Regions from separate parts of the Corynebacterium crudilactis genome, predicted to be linked through region 4. Evidence: riboswitches for the same ligand, from Rfam matches in the RefSeq annotation. Region 4 holds a riboswitch; each other region holds the start of a gene.
What was found. Region 4 has a riboswitch for thiamine pyrophosphate ahead of ccrud_RS03540 (3-oxoacyl-ACP reductase). Riboswitches for the same ligand answer to the same signal wherever they lie in the genome.
Positions count from the first base shown of each region.

Region 1: it holds a riboswitch for thiamine pyrophosphate, as region 4 does, so the genes downstream of both, thiM (hydroxyethylthiazole kinase) here and ccrud_RS03540 (3-oxoacyl-ACP reductase) in region 4, are expected to answer to the same signal.
Region 2: it holds a riboswitch for thiamine pyrophosphate, as region 4 does, so the genes downstream of both, ccrud_RS08875 (thiamine phosphate synthase) here and ccrud_RS03540 (3-oxoacyl-ACP reductase) in region 4, are expected to answer to the same signal.
Region 3: it holds a riboswitch for thiamine pyrophosphate, as region 4 does, so the genes downstream of both, ccrud_RS05200 (ECF transporter S component) here and ccrud_RS03540 (3-oxoacyl-ACP reductase) in region 4, are expected to answer to the same signal.

Region 1 covers NZ_CP015622.1:1,503,449-1,509,486, reverse strand. Annotated here, with positions in the region: gene ccrud_RS07115 (MFS transporter) at 1-47, shown strand, start outside; gene ccrud_RS07110 (cyclopropane-fatty-acyl-phospholipid synthase family protein) at 59-1,375, opposite strand; gene ccrud_RS07105 (NAD(P)/FAD-dependent oxidoreductase) at 1,762-3,165, shown strand; TPP riboswitch at 3,646-3,740, shown strand; gene thiM (hydroxyethylthiazole kinase) at 3,734-4,540, shown strand; gene ccrud_RS07095 (bifunctional hydroxymethylpyrimidine kinase/phosphomethylpyrimidine kinase) at 4,542-6,038, shown strand, end outside.
Region 2 covers NZ_CP015622.1:1,886,114-1,892,151, forward strand. Annotated here, with positions in the region: gene ccrud_RS08855 (DUF2469 domain-containing protein) at 136-441, opposite strand; gene ccrud_RS08860 (ribonuclease HII) at 438-1,106, opposite strand; gene lepB (signal peptidase I) at 1,133-1,945, opposite strand; gene rplS (50S ribosomal protein L19) at 2,153-2,494, opposite strand; TPP riboswitch at 2,743-2,855, shown strand; gene ccrud_RS08875 (thiamine phosphate synthase) at 2,857-3,522, shown strand; gene thiO (glycine oxidase ThiO) at 3,519-4,643, shown strand; gene thiS (sulfur carrier protein ThiS) at 4,657-4,854, shown strand; gene ccrud_RS08890 (thiazole synthase) at 4,856-5,638, shown strand; gene ccrud_RS08895 (ThiF family adenylyltransferase) at 5,640-6,038, shown strand, end outside.
Region 3 covers NZ_CP015622.1:1,085,026-1,091,063, forward strand. Annotated here, with positions in the region: gene lplB (lipoate-protein ligase small subunit) at 1-658, opposite strand, end outside; gene ccrud_RS05190 (VOC family protein) at 789-1,202, shown strand; gene ccrud_RS05195 (4-hydroxybenzoate 3-monooxygenase) at 1,256-2,443, opposite strand; TPP riboswitch at 2,742-2,851, shown strand; gene ccrud_RS05200 (ECF transporter S component) at 2,843-3,448, shown strand; gene ccrud_RS05205 (ABC transporter ATP-binding protein) at 3,445-4,785, shown strand; gene ccrud_RS05210 (energy-coupling factor transporter transmembrane component T family protein) at 4,791-5,549, shown strand; gene ccrud_RS05215 (AAA family ATPase) at 5,546-6,038, shown strand, end outside.
Region 4 covers NZ_CP015622.1:742,871-748,908, reverse strand. Annotated here, with positions in the region: gene ccrud_RS03560 (hypothetical protein) at 1-215, shown strand, start outside; gene ccrud_RS03555 (VOC family protein) at 212-634, opposite strand; gene ccrud_RS03550 (dihydrofolate reductase family protein) at 662-1,219, shown strand; gene ccrud_RS03545 (hypothetical protein) at 1,260-1,664, opposite strand; TPP riboswitch at 1,877-1,984, shown strand; gene ccrud_RS03540 (3-oxoacyl-ACP reductase) at 2,042-2,797, shown strand; gene ccrud_RS03535 (LLM class flavin-dependent oxidoreductase) at 2,797-4,083, shown strand; gene ccrud_RS03530 (thioesterase family protein) at 4,085-4,879, opposite strand; gene ccrud_RS03525 (YdcF family protein) at 4,925-5,380, opposite strand; gene purE (5-(carboxyamino)imidazole ribonucleotide mutase) at 5,380-5,877, opposite strand; gene ccrud_RS03515 (hypothetical protein) at 5,935-6,038, opposite strand, start outside.

The sequences.
Region 1 (6,038 bases), 760 kb from region 4:
TGTTGACCATGAAGGAAAACAAAAACCACGACCTCCGAGAGGTCTAAAAGATTTTTGCTTATCGACGCCCCCTTCGGTTTCTTGTTGTCAAGGAAAATTGCACAGCGTTGAGGCAGCCAAGGCGTAACAAGGCTTCGATCAGGGCGTAATGATAAACCCACATGCGGCGGTAGACGGCATCAAAGCCATCTGCCGCCGCTTCGCGTAGCTGACCCTCAAAAATCTCTTTTTGCAACTGCACGCTCTTTAAATAGTGTCCAGCAAAATGAGTCTCTTTCACCACGCGTAATGAGGAATCCCGGTCGACTAACTGATGCACTTCATCAACGGTTGGGTACTGCAGTGCTGGCCAAATATAAGCCTTGAGCATGGAGATCGCTTCAGTGCTTACTTGTCCCCATTGATCGGTGGCCACTAAAGATTGGAATGCGGCGTTGCCTCCCGTGGCAAGCAAACGATCAATTGCTTTAATGAAACGTTTGGAACCATGAACGCCCACCACTTCAAGTTTTTCCATGGCGATAATGGAATCGTATGCTCCGCCCCATTCACGCTGCGTAGGAATTGCTTGTGGCAATACCTGAATGTGAATATCTTCTTCCACGCCTGCCAGGACAAAAGTTTCCTGCAAACCGGCAACCTGTGCTGGATCTGCAGTGAGCGCATCTACTGTGGCTTGTCTGCGTGCAGCCAAAATTGCCACTGCGCCACCACTGCTAGGAAATTCCAACACATGGCTTCCCGCTTTGACTTTTGCGCTATCCAATAATGTCGATGCAGCTCGTCGTTGGGCTTCGCCAAGATCTTCTCGTTCCACTGCAACGGGTTCAGAGATCTTCGTGATATCGACAAAATGAGAAGCGGGTTCCCGATTTCGGCCGGCACCCGCAACATAACTTTTTACGGCAGTGCGCAACGTTGTGGGAACACCAGAGGCAAAGATACCTCCGAAAGCGCTCATGCCGTCACCAGAACTTAACCGAATTAACTCATTGGGTAGCGCACCGCCAGTATCTACTGCTTGTCCGGGCAGTGTGAAGGCACTCGCTAGTTTTCCGCGAGGTTTGTATCCTGAACCCAAAAGAGCTGTTAAAACATCGGCGAGATTATCCGTGCGCCATTCGCCGGCCATGTAGCTTTCAGCTAGCCCCAACCACCCAGATGCGGCTAAACGTGAAAATAATTCTTCTTGATCAATGATGAGATCTGGGTCATTGCCCACCAGTTCGAGACCAGCATTGCTGCACGCCTTCGCGAAGCGAAATTCTGCCTGTTTTGCGCGTGCGCCAGAAAAGGCAAGATTTGGCACTGTGGCCACCCCAGGCCACTCTTCCACATCAATAGGTTCAAGATGGCGCAACCGTGCCTCTGCCATGCGTTTTATGCACCTCCGGTGGGATTTGGGCCAAGAAAAATACGACGTAATACTCGGCTGCTCTAACTCTAAATGCAGTGTACGTGTGTGGGGTACCTAGGAGGCGCAGGCGCGTCGAAGAACAGCTTATTGGGACGGATTAAAAAGATCTTCCATATGACGTGACATATGCCATATTAACGTGCATACTTGTTGAAAGTGGGCGCGAATTCCGCAAGTTTTTCTCCGAACGGACAAGAAAGTAAGACCCGATCCTGTTTGTTTCTGTTAGAAGGACTATTGTTTAACGCGTACACGTGCACAACACGACAGCGCTCAAACGGCTGCACGCATTTAGGGCAGACCGCAGAAGCTTTTAGATCCACGATCAGGAGACTTTGACAAACATGTCAGTTAACCCAACCCGCCCCGAAGGCGGCCGTCACCACGTCGTCGTCATCGGTTCTGGTTTTGGTGGCCTTTTTGCTGCCAAGAACCTGGCCAAGGCAGACGTCGATGTCACTCTGATTGACCGCACCAACCACCACCTCTTCCAGCCACTGCTTTACCAAGTGGCAACTGGTATCTTGTCTTCCGGTGAAATTGCGCCGTCCACCCGACAGATCCTGAGCTCTCAGGAAAACGTCAATGTCATCAAGGGTGAAGTGACCGACATTAACGTCGAGTCCAAGACAGTTTCTGCTTCCCTCGGTGATTACACTCGCGTCTTCGAGTACGACTCCTTGGTGGTTGGTGCTGGTGCAGGTCAGTCTTACTTCGGTAACGACCACTTTGCTGAATTCGCACCAGGAATGAAGTCCATCGATGATGCTCTCGAGCTACGCGCTCGCATTATTGGCGCTTTCGAGCGTGCAGAAATCTGCGAAGATCCTGCTGAGCGTGAGCGTCTGCTTACTTTCGTCATCGTCGGTGCCGGCCCAACCGGTGTTGAACTTGCAGGTCAGTTGGCAGAACTTGCTCACCGCACCCTTGCCGGTGAGTACAAGAACTTCAACACCAACTCTGCAAAGATCATTTTGCTTGATGGTGCTCCACAGGTGCTGCCTCCTTTCGGAAAGCGTCTGGGCCGCAATGCACAGCGCACCCTGGAAAAGATCGGTGTCAACGTTCGTCTGAACGCCATGGTTACCAACGTCGATGCTGATTCCGTTACCTACAAGACCAAGGACGGCGAAGAGCACACCATCGAGTCCTTCTGCAAGATTTGGTCCGCAGGTGTTGCAGCTTCCCCACTGGGCAAGCTTGTTGCAGAGCAAACTGGTGTTGAGACCGACCGCGCTGGTCGCGTCATGGTTAACGAAGACCTTTCTGTTGGCGAGAACAAGAACGTCTTCGTTGTCGGCGATATGATGAACTACAACAACCTCCCAGGTGTTGCTCAGGTAGCAATCCAGAGTGGCGAGTACGTTGCAGAGCAGATCGCAGCAGAGGTCGCAGGACGCTCCAACACTGAGCGCGAGGCTTTCGATTACTTCGATAAGGGCTCCATGGCAACCATCTCCCGCTTCTCCGCTGTGGTGAAGATGGGCAAGGTTGAGGTCACTGGTTTCGTTGGTTGGGTGCTGTGGTTGGCAGTTCACATCATGTTCCTCGTTGGCTTCCGCAACCGCTTCGTTTCCGGTATTAGCTGGGGCTTGAACGCAATGTCTCGTAAACGTTGGAACCTGGCGACCACTCGCCAGCAGCTTCACGCTCGTACCGCTCTTTCCAAGTACACCCATGAGTTGGAAGAAGCAGCTGCAGATCTTCCAATCGAGTTGCGCGATAACATTCGTTTCGAAGGAAAGTAATTTCCTGGAGCACGTATAACTAAAGCGTGACTTCCTCACCTGAGGAAGTCACGCTTTAGTTTTTTTTACATGGACATGTCACATATAGCACTCGTGTGAGCTAAATAAGAGTTAATTACTTAACAATATGGCTCTGTGTTGATTTAAGGGATTGAATATCTAGAATGGGCATATTCGGTATCAAACAGTGCCCCTTAAGCGCTTAGACTGGCCTCTGGGGGTGGTTATTTTTGGTGCATATGGGTCTATTGGGAATCCTGTGAGATTCTGGTGCATCCACCGATTGAATCCGCCCTCGGTAATCTTGGTAAATCGAACGAGAATTTGCATCTTAAGCAAGCCGGGGCCTACCTCGAGCGTGTAACCAACTCACGCACTGTTCAAGCCAGTAAAAGTAGCTCATCAATTGTGCTGTTTTCGGCACAACATAAGCCAAGCCAGGCTCTCGTTATTTGCCCAGCCTCTTCTTTGCTAGGGTGTCTAACAGGCACGGGGTGCCACTTGAAATGGCTGAGATCATACCCGTTGAACCTGCTCTAGCTCGTACTAGCGAAGGGATGGCCTTAACATGGCTAACTCGTATTTAGATTCTTTAACTTTTGTTCGACAAAACACTCCTCTTGTGCAGTGTTTGACCAATTCGGTGGTCATGCAAGTAACAGCCAATGTGTTGTTGGCCGCAGGAGCAACACCTGCGATGGCAGATACTCCAACTGAATCTGCAGAATTTGCAGCAGTAGCCAATGGCGTGCTGATCAACGTGGGAACGCCATCTGCAGAGCAGTATTTGGGTATGACTCAGGCAATCCAGGGTGCTAACAAAGCGGGAACTCCGTGGGTGTTGGACCCAGTTGCCGTGGGTGGGTTGTCGGAGCGAACCCGGTTCGTGGAGGGAATCGTCGATAAGCAGCCGGCCGCAATTCGTGGAAACGCCTCAGAAATCGTGGCGCTTGCAGGCCTTGGTGCTGGTGGTCGCGGCGTAGACGCGACTGATTCTGTGGAGGCTGCATTGGAAGCAGCGCAGTTGTTGGCTCGAGCTACTGGCGGCGTGGTTGCGGTGTCGGGTGAACAAGATCTTATTGTGTCCACCAACCGTATTACCTGGTTGCGCTCTGGTGATCCGATGCTGCAGCTGGTGATTGGCACTGGATGTTCCTTGGGTGCGCTGACTGCGGCGTATCTTGGTGCGACAGCGCAAACAGATATTTCTGCGCACGATGCGGTGCTCGCAGCACATGCTCATCTGGGCGCGGCAGGTCAACTTGCTGCTCAACAGGCCTCTGCTCCTGGAAGTTATGCGGTGGCTTTAATTGATGCGTTATACGAAGTTGATGTGCACATGATCGCTTCTTTAGTAGAAGTGTATGAGGCATAACATGACGGATTATTCTCTCTACTTGGTTACTGATCCCACGCTTGGCGGTGGCGCAGACCGTGTTGTACGCATTGTCGAAGAAGCCATTAACGGTGGTGTCTCTGTGGTGCAATTGCGCGATAAAGATGGATCCATGGACGCGATTCGTGCTACGGCACAAGAGTTGAAACTGCTCTGTCAGGCGCGCGGGGTATCACTAGTGATCAATGATTATCTAGATCTCGCCGAGGAATTAGGTATTAATCTACATATTGGCCAAGGTGATACACCCTATGTGCAGGCACGCCAACAACTTCCGGCAGAACTGGAGTTGGGTTTGAGCATTGAAAATCTCGGACAGCTGCATGAGGTGATTGCTCAATGTGCCGTGTCAGATGTGGCTTTACCTGATGTGATTGGTATTGGGCCAGTGACTGCTACTCAGACCAAACCTGATGCAGCACCTGCGTTGGGGGTTGCAGGAATCGCTTCGATCGCCGCGGTGGCCAAAAAACACGGTATTGCCTCTGTCGCCATTGGTGGCGTGGGCCTGCACAATGCAACTGAACTTGCAGCTACTGATATTGATGGATTGTGCGTGGTCTCTGAAATTATGGCCGCAGCCCAACCTGCCCAAGCAGCGCAGCAATTACTGTCTGCGTTTCAGAAACGCCCCGCAGTTCCACGTGTCTTGTCCATTGCCGGCACGGATCCCACCGGTGGTGCCGGCGTGCAAGCTGATCTAAAATCAATTGCTGCCGGCGGCGGCTTCGGCATGTGTGTGGTGACTTCCCTGGTGGCACAAAACACGCACGGTGTGAGCGCTATCCATACGTCTCCTCTAGAATTTTTAGAACAGCAGCTTGACGCAGTATTTTCCGATGTCACAGTAGATGCCATCAAACTTGGCATGTTGGGTTCCGCAGAGACCATTGATCTTGTCTCCGCGTGGTTAAGCTCGCATGCGCATGGTCCGGTGGTGCTTGATCCTGTCATGATCGCCACCAGTGGAGACCGGCTTCTTGATGCAAATGCGGAAGAGTCCCTCCGCCGACTAGCTGCACATGTCGATGTTGTGACACCGAATATTCCAGAGCTTTCCGTATTGTGTGAGAGCCCCGCTGCCACCACTTTGGATGAAGCGATCGCACAGGCACGAGATTTCTCCCACACCCACAACACGATTGTCATTGTCAAAGGTGGACACTTGACTGGCTCTATGGCAGACAACGCGGTGGTGCGCCCAGATGGCTCAGTGCACCACGTGGACAACCTCCGCGTACACACGCCCAATTCCCATGGCACTGGCTGCTCGCTCTCTGCAGCACTGGCCACCAGAATGGCGGCCGGCCACACCGTAGAAAAGGCCCTAGAATGGTCCACCCGGTGGCTCAACGAAGCCTTACGCCACGCAGATCAACTAGCCGTGGGCACCGGAAATGGCCCAGTTGATCACAGTCATGTGGCACGGCGCATGCTTGCCGCAGCAGAGACCACCCCCTGGACACACCTCCTGGCA
Region 2 (6,038 bases), 1.1 Mb from region 4:
CCCCACGCTAGTTATCCACAATGCAGACCAGAGGGCACTTGACAAAGAAGCAGATATGAAACGGGAAAAGTGCGGGATTAATTGATAATCCCGCACATTTTTAGGCCATATGACCTGGTATTTTACTGCAAAAAGCTACTCAGGCATGATGATGTCTGGTTTGTCCAACTCTTCGATGTTGACATCCTTGTAGGTAATCACTCGGACGTATCGAACAAATCGTGCTGAACGGTACATATCCCACACCCACGCATCTGACATGCGGACTTCGTAATAGACATCATTACCACTGTTGTGCGGAATAAGCTGCACGGCATTCGCCAAATAGAATCGACGTTCAGTTTCTACAACATAGGAAAACTGGCTAACTACATCGCGATATTCGCGGTACAGCGAGAGTTCAACCTCTGCTTCATAATTGTCGAGTTCTTCAGCGCTCATGCTCCACCTTCCATCATTTTTCCATCGGCAGCTTGTAACCATTCTTGGTGTGCCTTGGACACATTCGCATAACTATATCTGTGCTCTGGGCTTGCGCCGTGGTGACGCACCGCATCCATGTGGATCTTCGTGCTGTATCCCTTATGAACCTCAAGGCCATAATGAGGATATTTATCAGCCATCGTAGTCATGAGATCATCTCGGGTTTGTTTAGCAAGAACACTGGCAGCAGCAATGCAACGCGCGGAGGCATCGCCGCCAATGATTGGCAAATACGGAATGGCAAAGCCAGGAACTTTCATCGCATCAGTGAGAACATAACCCGGGCGGGTTTCCAGAGCAGCAACAGCTCGGCGCATGCCGGAAATATTGGCATGCTGTATGCCAAATCGATCAATATCTTGTGCCGAAATAATTATTACGGACCATGCTAGAGCATGCTTTTTAATGATCGGCATGAGTTTTTCACGAGTCGTCGCACTGAGCTTTTTAGAGTCTGTTAGGGCGGCTAACTCTTCAATAGGCTTGTTCGGAAGGATGCAGGCGGCAATGGAGATAGGACCGCAGCAAGCACCACGTCCTGCTTCATCTACTCCGGCTACGGGCCCTAACCCGTTGCGGGACAAGGTGACCTCAAGGGTCCGGAGATGCTTAAGGCGTCGCATAGAGGGAGGCGTCGAAAAGCGATATTTTAGCTTTGAATGGCAGGATCGTCGATGCTGCCGATTCGGCTAAATGGCAGCACGATGGCCTGAACCTTGCCCTTGATGTGATCCTCCGGAATGGTTCCCTGGTACTCATCGCCCAAGTGATAGCGAGAATCCATGGAATTTGTGCGGTTATCGCCCATCATGAAGTAATTTCCTTCAGGAACGGTGAGCGGGCCGAAGTAGTTGCCACCACATTCAGTAGAGCCAGAGGTCTCATCAATTGGGAACTGCGCAGGCTGCAGCGTATAGCTATCATCTACTTCTTTACCATCAACCATAATTCCCAGATCGCCTTCTTGGCACGACACGGTCTGTCCGCCAGAAGCAATAATGCGCTTAACCAAATCATTTTCGTCTGGTGCCACTAATCCCACATAAGAGCCAAGATTTTGCAGACCACGAATCACAGAATTATCCGAGCGCTGCGTAGTAAAACCAACGTTCCAAGAATCGGTGCCCTTGAAAACAACGACATCACCAGGCTCTGGATCAGAGAAGTAATAACTGACCTTTTCCACAAGAATACGATCACCAGTACAGCCATCACAGCCGTGCAATGTCGGCTCCATGGAACCACTCGGGATCATGTACATACGTCCCACGAAAGTCTGCAGCACGAAAATCAACGCCAAGGTCAAAACAACAACAATAGGAATCTCGATGTACCACGGCGTTGGTTTTGATTCTTTTTTAGATTTTCCAGCACGTCGATTGGCACGACCTCCACTTGCAGCGTTTCCTGCGGAGGACTGGGTAGGATCGTCGGCATTTGATGCACTAGAAAAATCGGTCACGAGGATTCACTCTATCAGCAATACTTTGACACAGATCAGGTACAAGACCATCCCGGCGTTATCCCCCAGGATTCCGCTGTAGTCTAGGTGCAGGAATAGTGCGGGCAAAGTGCGGGATGAAAAACAAAGAAACCCCTAGTTATTCACACAAGGTAAATAACTAGGGGCTGGTCAGGTGTTATTTATGCACCAACCAAACGCTAAAAATTAGCGCTTCTCCTTAATACGTGCAGCCTTGCCGCGCAGTTCGCGCAGGTAGTACAGCTTCGCACGACGAACATCGCCACGACGGGTAACTTCGATCTTCTCGATGTTTGGGGAGTGTACTGGGAAAGTACGCTCAACGCCGATGCCGAAGGAAACCTTACGGACGGTGAAGGTCTCGCGGATTCCGCCGCCCTGACGACGAATGACAACACCCTTGAAAAGCTGGGTACGGGTGTTAGCGCCTTCAATAACCTTGACGTGAACGTCGAGGGAATCGCCAGCACGGAATGCAGGAATGTCTTCGCGCAGGGATGCTGCGTCGATCTTATCCAGAATGTTCATATAAACAATCCTTTTACTAGTAGGGAAAGAGGACCCTGGCGGCACTTTCCCAGGATTGGGATGCTCGGCCGGTTCGTTTCCGTTTCAATTTTCGAAGCTGTCACGTTTGCCCAACGTGAGTTGGGGTTTGCACAGTCAACTGAAATATTCTTTCACATGTGTGCCTTGGTTTTCAAACTGGGGTCTGTTCCCCTCACTTGGGTGCACTAACCGTTGACAAATCTTGGTTGTCGGGCTTGACTGGTGGCGACTTACCCCACGGGTGCCCAATGCATTGGGCTGAGATTGCGCGCTGTTGCTGCGCGGGACCGTTCGAACCTGTCTGGTTAACACCAGCGAAGGAAGCGAGGATTGATTGTCCCGTGTTTGAAAATCGTTTTGACCTGCGTTGTTATGTTGTGACTGGCGCGGGCTCGGTGGATGAGGTTGTGCACACTGCGTCTGCTGCGGCTCGTGGTGGCGCGGGTGTGGTGCAGGTGCGTTCAAAGCCTATTTCGCCAGAAGCGATGAGCGAGTTGGCATCTCGGGTTGCGCTTGAGGTTGCGCGGTGCAGCCCAACAACGAGGGTGCTTATCGACGACCACCTCCACGTTGCTTCTTCCTTAATGCGCGAAGGACTCCCGATTCACGGTGTGCATCTTGGGCAGGATGATGTGTCGGTGCTTGAGGCTCGTGAGTTGTTGGGGCCTGAGGCGATCATTGGGTTGACCACTGGAACCCTAGAACTTGTGGCGGCGGCGAATGAGCTGTCCGATGTGTTGGATTACATCGGTGCTGGGCCGTTTCGGAAGACTCCCACCAAGGATTCAGGTCGGCCACCGATTGGCCTTGCGGGTTATCCCCCTTTGGTGGAATTGTCCAAGGTGCCGATCGTTGCGATTGGTGATGTCACCCCTGCCGATGTGCGCGCTCTCAGCGCAACCGGTGTGGCTGGCATTGCCATGGTGCGGGCTTTTTCTGAATCTGATGATCCACAGCAGGTCGCTGAAAATGTGGTGGCCAACTTTGAATTAGGAAGGCTCTCATGAAAAAGCATGCGATTATTATCGGCGGCGGAATCATTGGGTTGACCACCTGCTTTGAATTCCAGGAGGCTGGTTACCAAGTCACGTTGATTGATCCTGACCCAATTTCCGGTGCGACTCATCATGCCGGCGGAATGTTGGCCCCCACCGCGGAGGTGCAGTATCAGCAACATGATCTGATTTTGTTGATGAAGGAATCCGCTCGCCTATACCCAGACCTCCTCCAAAGAGTGTCTAAATACACGGACTTGCCCACTGGGTATCGCACTGATGGAACCCTTCTTATCGGTGCGGACCGCGCGGATGGCATGCATGTTGCGGAGTTGATTAAGTACATGCATTTGAAGGATTTGCCTGTCGATGTGTTGACTACTCGTCAGGCAAGGGCTGCGGAGCCAGCGTTGTCGCCGAGGATTTCCAAGGTGGTCAGCATTGATGGGGATCATCAGCTGTCGCCGCGTCTGTATGCCCGGGCGTTATTGGATGCCATTTTGCAACGCGGTGCGGAGCATATTGCCGACGCTGTGATCTCTATTGATGGCCACGATCCGTGTTTGACCGTGACGATGAATTCGGGGGTGAGGGTTGCGTCGAAAAGCGTTGTTGTTTTGGCGGCGGGCCTGGGCGCCGCAAGCATTCCCGGCTGGTTTGAGGGCGCGAACCCATTGCAGTTGAGGCCGGTGTACGGCGATATTGTGCGCGTGCGCGTGCCGGAGCGACTGCAGCCGATGGTCACCAAGGTGGTGCGCGGGTTTGTGGAAGATCGTCAGATTTATATCATTCCGCGTACCGATGGCACCCTCGCGATCGGCGCGACAAGCCGTGAGGATCACCCGCAACCTCGAACGGGCGCAGTGCATGATTTGCTACGCGATGCTATCCGTTTGATTCCGGGCATTGAAGAAACCGAATTTATCGAAGTCACCTGCGGCGCCCGCCCCGGCACCCCGGATGACCTGCCGTACCTGGGATGGGTTGGATCCAATGTGATTGCGTCCACAGGATATTTCCGCCACGGAATTTTGCTGTCAGCCCTTGGTGCGCGCGCTGCCGTTGATATGGCAACCAACCAGCCACTGTTCCCCACTCTTGATGTGTGCGATCCGTTTCGCCACCAAATTTAAGGATTTTTCACAAGTGATTACCTACACCTTCAATGGCACATCTATGCGCTCTTCCGAATTGACCGTGGAGCAATTGGTCCACCAAGAAATCGGCCACGACACCGGAGTCGCCGTGGCAATCAACGCCGCGGTCGTACCCAGATCCCAGTGGTCACGCGCCATTTGTGACAACGATTCCGTAGAAGTTCTCACCGCAATTCAGGGAGGTTAAAATGCTGCATATTGCTGATAAAACTTTCGATTCCCACCTCATCATGGGCACCGGCGGAGCTACCTCTCAGGCGTTGCTGGAGGAATCCCTTGTCGCCAGTGGAACTCAATTGACCACCGTGGCGATGCGTCGACACCAAGCAACCACCTCTAGCGGAGAATCCATCTTTGCCATGCTGCGCCGCCTCGAGATCGCCCTTCTCCCCAATACCGCAGGCTGCCGCACTGCCCGCGACGCCGTCCTCACTGCACAATTGGCTCGGGAAGCCCTCGATACCAACTGGGTGAAAGTGGAGGTCATCGCCGATGAACACACATTGCTGCCCGACACCGTTGAGCTTCTTGATGCCTGCGAACTCCTCGTCCACGACGGCTTCACCGTTCTGGCTTATACCTCTGACGATCCCATCACTGCCAGCCGACTAGAAGACTGTGGCGTTGCAGCTGTCATGCCATTGGGCTCCCCGATCGGAACCGGCCTGGGCATTCTCAACCCGCACAACATTGAACTGATTTGCAGCCGCGCGAGCGTACCCGTGATCCTCGACGCCGGTGTAGGCACTGCCTCTGATGCCACACTCGCAATGGAACTCGGCTGCGACGGCGTCCTTCTGGCCTCCGCTATCAACCGCGCCCAAAATCCCGTCGCGATGGCCGAATCCATGTTCCACGCCGTTGAAGCCGGAAGATTAGCCGCTCAAGCAGGCCGGATCCCGCAACGCCAACATGCGGTGGCCTCATCAAGTTTTGAAGGTTTGGCATCCTGGGCGGAGCAGGTGCTTTAACATGGCGCAGCTTCCCACATCTGAGCTTCACCGCACGGCCCGCCAACTCGCGCTCCCCGGATATGGCATTGAGCAGCAGGAACGACTTTTCAACGCCCACGTTCTAGTCATCGGCGCAGGCGGTCTCGGCTGCCCAGTCATGCAGTCGCTGGCTTCCGCAGGCGTTGGAACCATCACGGTCATCGATGACGACACCGTCGACATTTCCAACATTCACCGCCAAATCCTCTTCGGCGCAAGCGATGTCGGTCGACCCAAGGTCGAGGTTGCCGCCGAGCGCCTCAAAGAACTCCAATCAGACATCACCGTCAACGCGTTGCACGAACGGATCACTCCAGAAAACGCCTGCGAGCTGCTCAATTCCGTGGACCTCGTCTTAGACGGCTCCGATTCTTTCTCC
Region 3 (6,038 bases), 340 kb from region 4:
CTGCGAGCACCCATCGATCCAGATATTCATAGGATTGTTCATAACTTAAACCAGACACCAGAGATTCCGGCGCGTAGAGGGAATAGGTGATGCAGTTGCCACCTTCCATAAACATTGCGCCACCACCGGACATGCGGCGGACAACGGTGACACCATGTTCATCGACGCCTTCTTGGTTGATTTCATTGACATAAGACTGAAAGCTGCCAATGACGGTGGCGCGATCGTCCCAATCCCAAATGCGCATGGTTGGTCCACGTTGGCCTTTGGCTACTTGGTCCAGAATAAGTTCATCTAAAGCGACATTTACCGGAGTAGGCAGGATTCCTGGATGTAGAATCTCCCAGTCAAAATCGGTGAAATCTTGTGCACCAGTAACAGCTCGACGCACTGCTAAAGCGATGTCGGCAGTGCTAAAACCTTGCAGCTCCACATCATCGAATTCCGCTAAAGCCGCATCCATTTTTGCCTTCAGACGGTCAGTTGTATCACCAACTGACGCGCCTTGAAGGGCACGGCCAAGGGCGAAAAATGCCTCATCAGGTTCAATGAAGAAATCGCCGGAAATCTTCACATCTGCGATGGCATCCAAATCTGTGGAGACATCAACTACGACAAGTTTTCCGCCGGGGACTTTGAGTTCAAAGTGATTATTCATTGCCCCACAGTAACTGAGATGCTTGTCGACGCGCCCCGCCACCTCGCACTTGCCACCGTGGGCGGGCGTGCTTAAAGCACGTAGAATCGACCATAAGGAAAATTCCGAACCTTGCTCTAGGGAGAAAAACATGGCTGGCACTATTTCCACCTACGTTACTTTCAATGGATATACCTCTGAAGCACTCACGCATTGGCAAGAAATTTTTGGCGGTGACCTCAACCTTCTGACTTATGGTCAAACCCAGATGGAAGGCATGCCGTTTGAACCCCCAGCTGATGCCTTGGCTCATGGCGTGCTCACTTTTCCTGGTGGCGCCCTGATTTCTGGTGGTGACTCAATAGGAGAGGAACTCCCCATCAAAGACACTGCATATTCCATGTTGTACAACGCGGAATCGGTGGAAGATGGACGCGAGAAGATCGATAAAATTGTCGCAGCTGGTGGCGCAGAAACCATGAAATTTGAAACTGCTCCGTGGGGTGGATCCTATGGGCAGGTCTTTGATAAATATGGTGTGATGTGGAGTATTTCTGCAGAATAACCACAAGGTGGCGATGATCTCAGAAAGATCATCGTCACCTTTAATGTGGAAGCCTAAACCTCAAAACGTGGGAGATCGAGTCCAACGTATTGTTCTGCGAGGTAGCGCTGTCCAGACTGGGAATCCAGGACGGAACGCAGTTCCGCGAATCGGCGCTGGGTAGCAAAGTGATCTTCACCAGGGACAGCGTGCAGCATGGAGCTCATCCAATAAGAGAAATGCTGTGCCTTCCAAACGCGGGGAACTGCAAGGGAAGTGTAGCTATCTAGTAGTCCGGTGTCCTTCTTTTTCAGTGCGCGCACAATGCCTGGTGCAAGAACGGACACATCGGCGACTGCCAAGTTGAGACCCTTTGCACCAGTTGGTGGCACGGTATGTGCAGCATCGCCAGCGAGAAATAGTCGGCCCTTTTGCATTGGTTCAGTTACAGCAGAGCGGAAGCGGAGCACGGCTTTGTCAAAGATGCGTCCTTCAGAAACCGTGATTCCTGGGGAGTCTGCGCGCAGATGTAGCTGATCCCAAATGCGATCATCGGACCACATATCTGGGGTATCTTCAGGATTACACTGCAGGTAGTAGCGCTGAATTTCATCAGTGCGGGTAGAAATCAGAGCAAAGCCCTCAGGGTGGGTGGCGTAGATGAGCTCTTTTTGGGTTTTTGGTGCTTCCACCAAAATGCCGAACCATGCATAAGGGTATTCATGGCGGGCGCGGACACCACCATCTTCGGTAATCAGCTTGCGGTATGGCGAATTGGAGCCATCGGCTGCAATGACATAGTCGGTAGTAATGGTGGTGGAAGAGCCATCTGCTTCGGTGTAGGTGACCTTTGCCAGATCGCCTTCGTAGTTTTCTACTGAATCTACGGTGGTGCTAAATAGTAATGCGCCACCATCTTCAATGCGCTTGGCAATGAAGTCCTTGAGGTATTCATGCTGTGGGTAGATGGCGACTTTGTGGCCAGTGAGCTCAGTCAGTGGAATACGGGTGCGTTCATTGTTGATAGAGATATCGATTGCTTCATCGTGATCGGCTTCTGCTTCCATGCGCGCGCCGACTCCAGTTTCCCGCATTAAGTTCAGGGTGCCTTGTTCAAGTATTCCTGCTCGAACTGTTTCTTCTACTTCTTTGCGAGTGCGGGATTCAAAGACAATTGATTCCACTCCCTGCAGGTGGAGGAGGTGTGCGAGGGTAAGGCCTGCTGGGCCGGCACCGATGATTGCGACTGGCACGTGATTCATGGAAAAGCTCCTTTTAACTCTCAACGGAAGATGAACTTCGTCAAATATTTCACATATAGTGATTTGGGCCTCAATCTAAGGGAAAGTATGTCCCGCCACAACCTGTTCGCAGTGTGAACGTGGTTTAAGTTGAAGTCGGGCTCACAGCCAGCAGGAAAGTCATTTAATTCAGATTACAAGGGTGTGGCTAGGGGTGTGATTCAGGGGTTCTGAGTTACGTAGAAGTAGAAACTAGTGCTTTCTTTTTCGCGATACTATGTTTTCCCTATTGATTAAGCTAAGGTGAACGCGTACTTAACTTGATATGCACGGGTGCTCGGTGAAAAACCGGGCTGAGATCTGGCAGAGCCACGACCGTAGAACCTGATCCGGATAATGCCGGCGATAGGGAGGAAAAATATGGCAAATCTCGCCATGCAAAAAAATACTCAGCAATCTTCTTGGCGTGTGATTGATATTGTCATCGCATCTGTTTTGGGTGTTGCCTGCGGATTAATTTTCATCGTATGGAATTCCATCGGATACGCCTGGACTACTGCTTTTCATGCACTAACTCCAGGCCTTGGTGGCGTGGCCATCGGAATCTGGTTGTTGGGCGGCGTGCTCGGCGGGCTTGTGATTCGTAAACCAGGTGCTGCACTCTTTGTAGAAGTTGTTGCTGCATGTGTGTCCGCAGCGTTGGCTTCTCAGTTTGGTATTTCCACTATTTATTCCGGTCTTGTCCAAGGGCTTGGCGCAGAAATCATCTTTGCATTGTTCCTTTACCGTCGCTTCAACCTGCCCATCGCCATGCTTGCCGGGGCCGGTGCTGCTGTGGGTGGCATTATTCTTGAGCTGTTCTTCTATGGAAATCTCGCGAAGACGCTCTCCTTCAACATTATTTATTCCACTACTTCGGTGATTTCTGGCATGATTTTGGCAGGATTACTCAGTTGGTTCTTGGTTCGCGCTTTGGCACGAACTGGCGCCCTGGATCGTTTTGCTGCTGGTCGGGAAATGAAATGACCACAGCTTTAGGCACGCGCGTTGTTGCGCGTAATTTTGGTTACCGGCATGCATCGCGGGAAAATCCTGCGTTAGAAAATATTAACTTTGAGATCGCACCAGGTGAGCGCATCTTGCTCACCGGCGCCTCAGGCGCAGGAAAATCTACGCTGCTCGCCGCACTCGCCGGCGTTCTAGGCGGTCCAGATGAGGGCGTGAGTACTGGCGAATTGCTTGTCGACGCCCCCTCCATTGGCCTTGTTCTCCAGGATCCAGATTCACAGGTTATTGCTTCCCGCATCGGCGATGATGTGGCATTTGGTTGCGAAAACCTCAAAGTTCCTCGCGCAGAGATTTGGCCACGAGTGGAGAGGGCCCTGCAACTTGTGGGGCTAGAGCTGCCACTGCACCATCCCACGAAGTATCTTTCTGGCGGTCAAAAACAACGTCTGGCTTTGGCTGGTGTCATTGCGATGGGTGCACGTTTAATTTTGCTCGATGAGCCAACCGCAAATTTAGATCCCCAAGGACAACGAGATGTCGTTGCAGCTGTGGATCGGGTAGTCCGTGAAACTGGTGCTACACTTATCGTTGTGGAACACCGCCATGAGCTGTGGTTAGACACCATTGATCGCATCATCAGCATTACTGATGGATGTGATGTTTTACCGGAAGAATTATTAAAAGTGGGCCAGTTGCCTGTGGCGCAGCCGTCGATAAGCAAGCCAATCTTGTGGGCTGACAACCTGTTGTGCAGCTGGGGTGCCGTGCGTAGTTTTGTGGTGCCTGAAGGTGCTTCGACGGTGATTACTGGCCCGAATGGTGCTGGAAAATCTACACTTGCGCTGACCATGGGTGGCTTGATTCCACCTAAAAAGGGGCGCCTGGAATTATCTGAAGCAGTGCGCGGTGGTTTGAACTCGCCGCCGCACAAGTGGCGTTCTGCGGAACTTGCTGCACGAATCGGCACTGTGTTTCAGGATCCTGAGCATCAATTTGTGGCGCGCACCGTGCGTGATGAGCTGGAGATCGGCCCGAAAATCATGAAAGTTCACGCACAAGATCGCGTTGAGGAACTTTTAGATCGCTTAAGGTTGCGGCATTTAGAGCACGCTAATCCTTTTACGTTAAGCGGGGGAGAAAAGCGTCGACTTTCTGTGGCAACAGCGTTGGTTGCAGCGCCTAAATTAGTGATTTTGGACGAACCAACATTTGGGCAAGATCCAGAAACCTTTACTGAACTAATCTTATTGCTACGCGAACTGACTGAAGCTGGAATTAGCGTTGTCTCAGTCACCCATGATCCAGATTTCATCGCAGCACTTGGTGATCATCACATCGAGGTAAACCCACGATGATGACAGTGAATCTTTTAAGCACAATCAACCCCGTCACCCGCATTATCGCGCTCATGGTGTTGACCACGCCTTTATTACTGAGCGTGGATGTGATGTCAGCGGCAATCGCGCTGGCAGCAACCATTATCTTGTCTCCTTTTGCTGGTGTGAGCTGGAAAATGTTGCTGAAACGTGGCTGGCCTTTGCTACTCATGGCACCGATAGCTGCACTTTCTATGGCGTTATATGGCCGGCCGGAAGGCACTGAATATTTTAGCTTCCTGCTCATCCATGTCACAGATAATTCCCTTGCTCTAGCTGCTGCCATTGGGCTGCGCGTCTTGGCTATCGGCATGCCAGTGGTGGTGTTGATTGCACGGATTGATCCCACTGATTTGGGTGATGGGTTAGCTCAGATTCTGAAACTTCCTGAGCGTTTTGTTATTGGAGCAGTAGCGGGAAGCCGGCTTATGACATTGTTCCGCGAGGACTGGTATTCCATGTCCAGAGCGCGGCGTGCGCGCGGCATCGCAGACCAGGGCAGGATTAAGCATTTTTTCACCATGACTTTTGGTCTTTTAGTCCTCTCACTACGCCGTGGTTCCAAGTTGGCAACCGCCATGGAAGCTCGTGGTTTTGGGCGCTCGCCAGATGGTCGAACGTGGGCACGTGAATCTAGTGTAGGTATTCGCGATGTCCTGCTCATTGTGGTGTGCGCAGCTATTTCAGCCTTAGCCATCGTGGTGTCCATTCAGACTGGTTTCTTCAGGTTTTTGGGCACATGAAAATTGTGTTGATCGATGGGCAATCTGGTGCAGGTAAAACCACCCTGGCAGAAGACTTGAGCTCCTATACCGGGTTTGATGTGGTGCACTTGGATGATTTCTATCCAGGATGGACCGGACTTGCACAAGCCTCTGAGATTGTTGCCCGCGATATTTTGGTGGCAGATAATCCGGGATATTTTTCTTGGGATTGGCACGAAAATTGCCGCGGGGAATGGGTGTCGCTTGAACCCGGAAAAAGCCTGATCATTGAAGGCTCTGGTGTAATAACGGCCGAGACCATTCAACGCGCCACTACCCTGGGTGATGTAGTGACCGTTCGTTTAACCGCACCGGAGTCTTTAAGAAAACAACGCGCCTTAGATAGAGATCCGGACTATGCACCATTTTGGGAGTTGTGGGCTGCGCAAGAACGAGTGCACTTTGCCCAGGGCATTGAGGCAGATCATGAGATTGTGCTAGGTTCGAATGAAGCTGCGGGACGACCCG
Region 4 (6,038 bases):
ATAAATCCCAGGATCAATCCGAATCGCAACGCAAAGGGCTTCAGCTCGAAGCGCTGCTCGGATTCCTGGGATTTTTCTCATTCCTCGCCGTCATCCAGGCAATCATCAACGTGTTACGCCCCGAACCTGCCGTGTGGCCAGCACTTCTCGCGCTCGTTTTGGTAATCGCCACCGTCTCAGTATGGCGGGCTTGGCGGAAGCGCCGCCTTAATTAAAGTTCCTGCGCCAACGCCACGATAATTCCAGACGGCCCGCGCAGATAACACAGCAGAAATACGTCCTCATAGTTTGCGATCCCATCTAGTGGTTCCGCACCGATATGTGCGATCGTTTCCTCAATATCATCCACCGCAAACATCAACCGGTGCATCCCAATCTGGTTAGGTGCAGATGGAGCGGTTGCAATCGGTTCCGGTTGTAGATATTGAGTAAGCTCCACCCGAGAATGCCCATCGGGAGTGTTCAGCACCGCGATCTCTGATCTGATCCCGCTGAGACCAACGGTCCGATCAGCAAAATCCCCTTGGACCAGTGTTCGACCATCTAGAGACATCCCTAATTTCTCAAAGAAACCGACTGCTTCATCCAACGATTCCACCACAATCGCCACGTTGTCCAAACGTTTAATTCCCATGATCCCCATCGTAGGTAGCATCGTGTGATGGCGATCATCTACAACACATCCAGCACGCTCAACGGATTCATCGCAGACAAAGACACTTCCCTGCAATGGCTTTTCGATGTCCCCGGCAGCGACAGTGCCTCTGAAGATTTTGGTACTTTCCTTTCAAAAGTCGGCACCATCGTAATGGGATCCACCACCTATGAATGGCTGCTCAAGGATCTGGATTTCATCAGCGATCCCCAGAAGTGGACTGATGTGTATGGCGATCGCCCCACATGGGTATTCAGCAGCAGAAACTTGGAAACCCCAGAAGGAAAACCCGTCAAAGTAGTAAATGGAGATGTCTCTGATGTTCTCCCCGCCATACTGGAAGTGAATCCAGAGAACACTGATATTTGGATCGTCGGTGGTGGCGATTTGGCGGGTCAATTCTTTGACGCGGGTGCACTCGATAGGATCATCTTGACCATGGCGCCAGTGTTTCTCGATGAAGGGCAGCCAGCGATGCCTCGCCGGATCGAAAGTGATCGGCTCCGCACCGTAAATGTCCGCGAAGTTGGGCAGTTCACCGAGATCACTCTGGAGACGATTTAAGGGGTTTAATTTGCGGCTTTTTGGACAGAAAGCTCTTCCTTTAAGAACGCAGTGCGTAGTGACGACGATGCCAATAACGCTCTATTGCCACAGCTGCTTCTGCGAGAAAAAATCCAAAACCAATCGGTATTAAATATCCAGTTAGGATTCCATCAGGCTGAGTTACCCTGAAATAGATTCCCATCAAGACAAGAACGATTCCTACACCACCTAAAACCCCCAAAAGCCACAAGGGAGCTCTTCTTGTTAGGGCACAAGCCACTGCAGCTACAGCAAAACTAACTCCAACAAAAATTGAACCAGCGGTTAGTCCTAGAGCAGTTACTCCTAGATAGGGAGTCCCAAGAGCAAATATCCACCCGACTACGAGAGACAAGAGAAAAAGTAAAACAAATACTCGAGCAGGATAATTCTTTTTGGCCGCAAGCCTAGACCAATCTTTCATCGTGCTCCTTAGGGGATTACAGATTTGTTATATGTATAACGTTTCTGCAGACCAGTATCCACCTGTAATACTTTTACAAGCGGTCTATCTAGGAGACAAACTCCAGAGTCGGCAGCGCAAAACTTTGTTAGATCGAAGTTTGTGGTGTCGGCCTGAATTGCTCTTCTGTACCAACTCGCCCCACACGCGCTCACAAACTGATACCCTCGGCTACTAGTGACACGGGGTGCAAAAGCACTTTCACAAAGCTTTCGCTGAGATTACACCCGTCGAACCTGATCCAGTTAGTACTGGCGAAGGGACTGTCGCATTGGACCCATCCTCCCAAGGGATAGGTCCCTCTGCCCTTCGCCCCAACCCAAGAAGGGCGTTTTTTCATGCTTGATATTTCTGAGCAAATTGTTTTGGTCACCGGCGGTGCACGCGGACTTGGTCGCGCATTGTCTGAATCATTTTTGCGCGAGGGCGCTCGTGTTGTGGTGAACTATCACCGTTCGGCTGATGCTGCCGCAGAGTTGGCTGGTGAAAAGGCGGTGGCGATTCAGGCTGATGTTCGTGATCGCGAACAGGTGAAAAGCATGTTTGCGCAGGCCAAGGAACATTTCGGCAGCCCGATCACCACTGTGGTCAACAGCGCTTTGGCGGATTTCAGCTTTGATGGCGATGCGCGTCCCAAGGCGGAGGACATCACCATTGAGCGATTTAACCAGCAGTACACCAGCGCAATCGCGGGCGCGCTAAACACCATCCAGGAGGCTTTACCTGGTTTTGAGGAGGTGGGAAGTGGTCGTGTGATTAACATCGGCACGAATCTTTTCCAGAATCCGACGGTCCCCTACCACGATTACACCGCTGCGAAGGCTGCGCTGCTGTCCTTGACTCGCACGTTTGCCAAGGATTTGGGCCCACGCCACATCACGGTCAACATGGTCAGCGGCGGCCTGCTGCGCACCACCGGCGCCAGCGCCGCCACGCCCGAGGAAGTCTTTGATTTCATCGCCGCCGGCACCCCACTGGGGTCCGTCACCACGCCGCAAGAGCTTGCCGACGCCTCCCTCTTCTTCGCATCCCCCTGGTCGCGCGCGGTTACAGGCCAAAACTTGGTCGTCGACGGAGGACTGGTTTTCAACTAATGACACCGAAAGAAATACACCTCAACCTTTTTGCTTTCGGTGCCGGGCACCACGCGGCGGCGTGGCGAGCGGTGGAGGGAAGCGTCGAAAAGCTGGGTTTAATTTCCTGGTGGGAGGAACTCGCGCGCACCGCTGAGCGGGGCAAGCTGGATGCGGTCTTTTTGGCGGATGGGCAGGCGATTAATCCCGTCGGTCTGGAGAATGGGCCGGGCTGGTTTTTGGAGCCGGTGACCGCGTTGACTGCGATGGCGCGGGCGACGAACAATATTGGGTTGATCAGCACGATTTCCAGTACGTTTTGGCAGCCGTTTCATGCAGCGCGGATGATCGCCAGCTTGGATCATATTTCAGGTGGGCGTGCTGGAATCAATGTGGTGACTTCGATGACTGATGCGGAGGCGCGTAACCACGGGATGGATGCGTTGCCGGGTCATGATGTTCGCTATGCGCGCGCTGCGGAATTTATTGAAACCATCACTGCGCTGTGGAATTCGTGGCCCGCGGAAAGTTTGGTGATGGATCGTGCTGGAAAATTTGCGGACTCCTCACTCATTGAATCTATCCATCATGATGGTGAGTTCTTCCAAGTCGCTGGTCCGCTGAATATTCCCACTACTCCGCAGGGCAGGCCAGTTATTTTCCAAGCGGGATCCTCACCGCAGGGACGGGAGATCGCTGCACGGTATGCCGAGGCGATTTACTCCGTGGCCTGGGATTTGGAGCAAGCACAAGATTATCGCTCTGATATTCATGCTCGTGCCACTGCCCAGGGTCGCGAACCCATGCCGGTGCTGCCTGGTTTGGTGACCTTTGTTGGCACGACCGTGGAAGAAGCGCGTGCAAAACAGCAGGCTCTCAACGCGTTGTTGCCGGTCAAAGACTCACTAAATCAGTTGAGTTTCTTTGTGGGGCAAGATTGCTCGACGTGGGATTTGGATGCACCTCCCCCACCACTGCCACCGCTAGAAGAGTTTTCCGGTCCTAAAGGCAGGTACGAAACGGTGCTGCGGATCATCGAATCTAAATCACCAACCGTCCGTGAACTTCTGGGCTACCTCGCAGCAGGTGGTGGGCACGCCACATTCATCGGCACACCGGAAAGCATCGCTGATGAAATCGAGCGCTGGATCGACGAGGGCGGTGCCGATGGCTTCAACCTCATGCCACCGATGCTCCCCCACAGTTTGGACGACTTTGTTGACTTAGTAGTCCCTGAGCTGCAGCGACGTGGTCGATTCCGCACAGAATACAGCCACACTACGCTGCGCGGTCACTTGTTTAACTAGGTCACTTGTTTAACTCAGCAATTGGGCGCACTGTCAATGATTGATTAAGCGTGCCCACAGGACCTTCGGCATCGTGAATCACCGAAGTGGTCAAACCGATGCCGTTGGGTCCGAACGCCGCGCGGGTATCAAAACCCACCTTGGTGCCCACCGGCTGGCGGAACAGATGGAAAGTAAGATCCACATTCGGGAACATCCACGTCTTTGGATCTTCTCGAACCGCCACGCCATTGGCCACATCCAAGAATTTGGAAAACTCTGCCAAGGGCTCAGAATCTTCGCCCTCGACCAACTGCACATCGCCGGTAATCCACGCACGGTTTTTGCCCGGAATTTTCTCTGCATCCTCGACAAAGACAATGCTGTCCATAAAGCCACCAGACCACTGGAAAGCTGACTGAACATCTGCCAGTTCAGTCATTGACGGCAACGCTTCAAAAGTATCGCCAGAAATATGGGCAAGATCAGAGGTCTTCAGCAACCAGGCGCGTGCACGAATCGTCACTCTGCCGTTGATCTCAGCGACCGTCTCAATAAGTTCAATGGTGCGCCCGGGACGAACGATCTCTGTTCTCAAGGTGACATCATCCCGAGCGATCTGGCCCAAGACCTCCAAACTGAAACGGCTAAACACAAAAGCATCGCCGACGACTTCCCTGCGCCAGCGTTCCATATGGTGAATCACCAAACCGGCAACCGGTGCAAGGTGGAGTTCATCATCGCGCCACGCACCACTGGAATGCTCCGTTGGGCGGTACGTATCATTTCCGTACGCAATAAAATATGCAGTTGACATGCGAAAACCTTACTATCAGTAATTTTGGGAGGCTAGTTCTTGGGACTAGTTCTTGGGGGCTCGGAGTTTTCGCCACAGCACTCGAAGTGTGGAATGCGGCAGAGCAAAACACTCTCTAATAGCCATACCTAGGCGCTCGGCTGAAGGTGTACGAGCAGTGACCACCTTGATGGGAATCCCCAAATGCCAAGCCCATAAATAGGTGCGCCAGGCATGAAAGCCACTGGTCACAACAGTCCACTGTAGTGTGTCCGGAAATAATGCGTGGGCGTTTTCTAAATTCTCATTGGTGCTGGTGGCCCATGGTTCTTCCACAATGTTGGTTACTCCACGGGCGCGTAAATAATCTGCCATGGCCGTGGCTTCACCGAAACCGCTGACCACAACGGGTGCTTCTGGGGTCAAAGATGAGACCTCAATGGCCTTTTCCAGCCTTGAAGCCAACAGGTCAGTGACTTGACCATCAACAACTTTGGATCCCAGCACCACAATCGGATTCATTAGCCGAGCAAGCGCTTCTTCAATGCTTCGTCCTTGGCTTCAACTTCCTTCGCCATATTCTCTTGGTAATCAGCCATCTTCGTGACCAAAGAAGGATCACCAGCACCGAGAATACGAACGGCAAGGAGGCCTGCATTCTTCGCGCCACCGATGGAGACAGTGGCAACTGGAACGCCTCCTGGCATCTGGACGATCGACAGCAAAGAATCCAAGCCATCAAGATCCTTCAATGCGCGTGGAACACCGATGACTGGAAGTGGAGTTGCTGCAGCGACCATGCCTGGCAGGTGTGCAGCGCCGCCAGCACACGCGATGATCGTCTTGATGCCGCGCTCATGCGCAGTCTTTGCGTAGTTGAGCATCTTCTCTGGGGTGCGGTGTGCAGAGACAACGCCGACCTCAAAAGGAATGCCAAACTCAGCGAGTACCTCTGCAGCTGGCGCTACAGTATCCCAATCCGAATCCGAACCCATGATCAAACCAACTAGAGGACCCACTGAAATTCTCCTTAGCTTAAAAGTTACGTATCGGTTTATTAGTCTATAACAGGCCTTTTAAGCGTTAATCTGTCCATCAAAAGTGTTGGAGAAATGCTTGATCGCAGCCATTGCTGTCGCGGTGGGATACTGCGGGTGCATCTCGCCGTTGACAGCTTTTA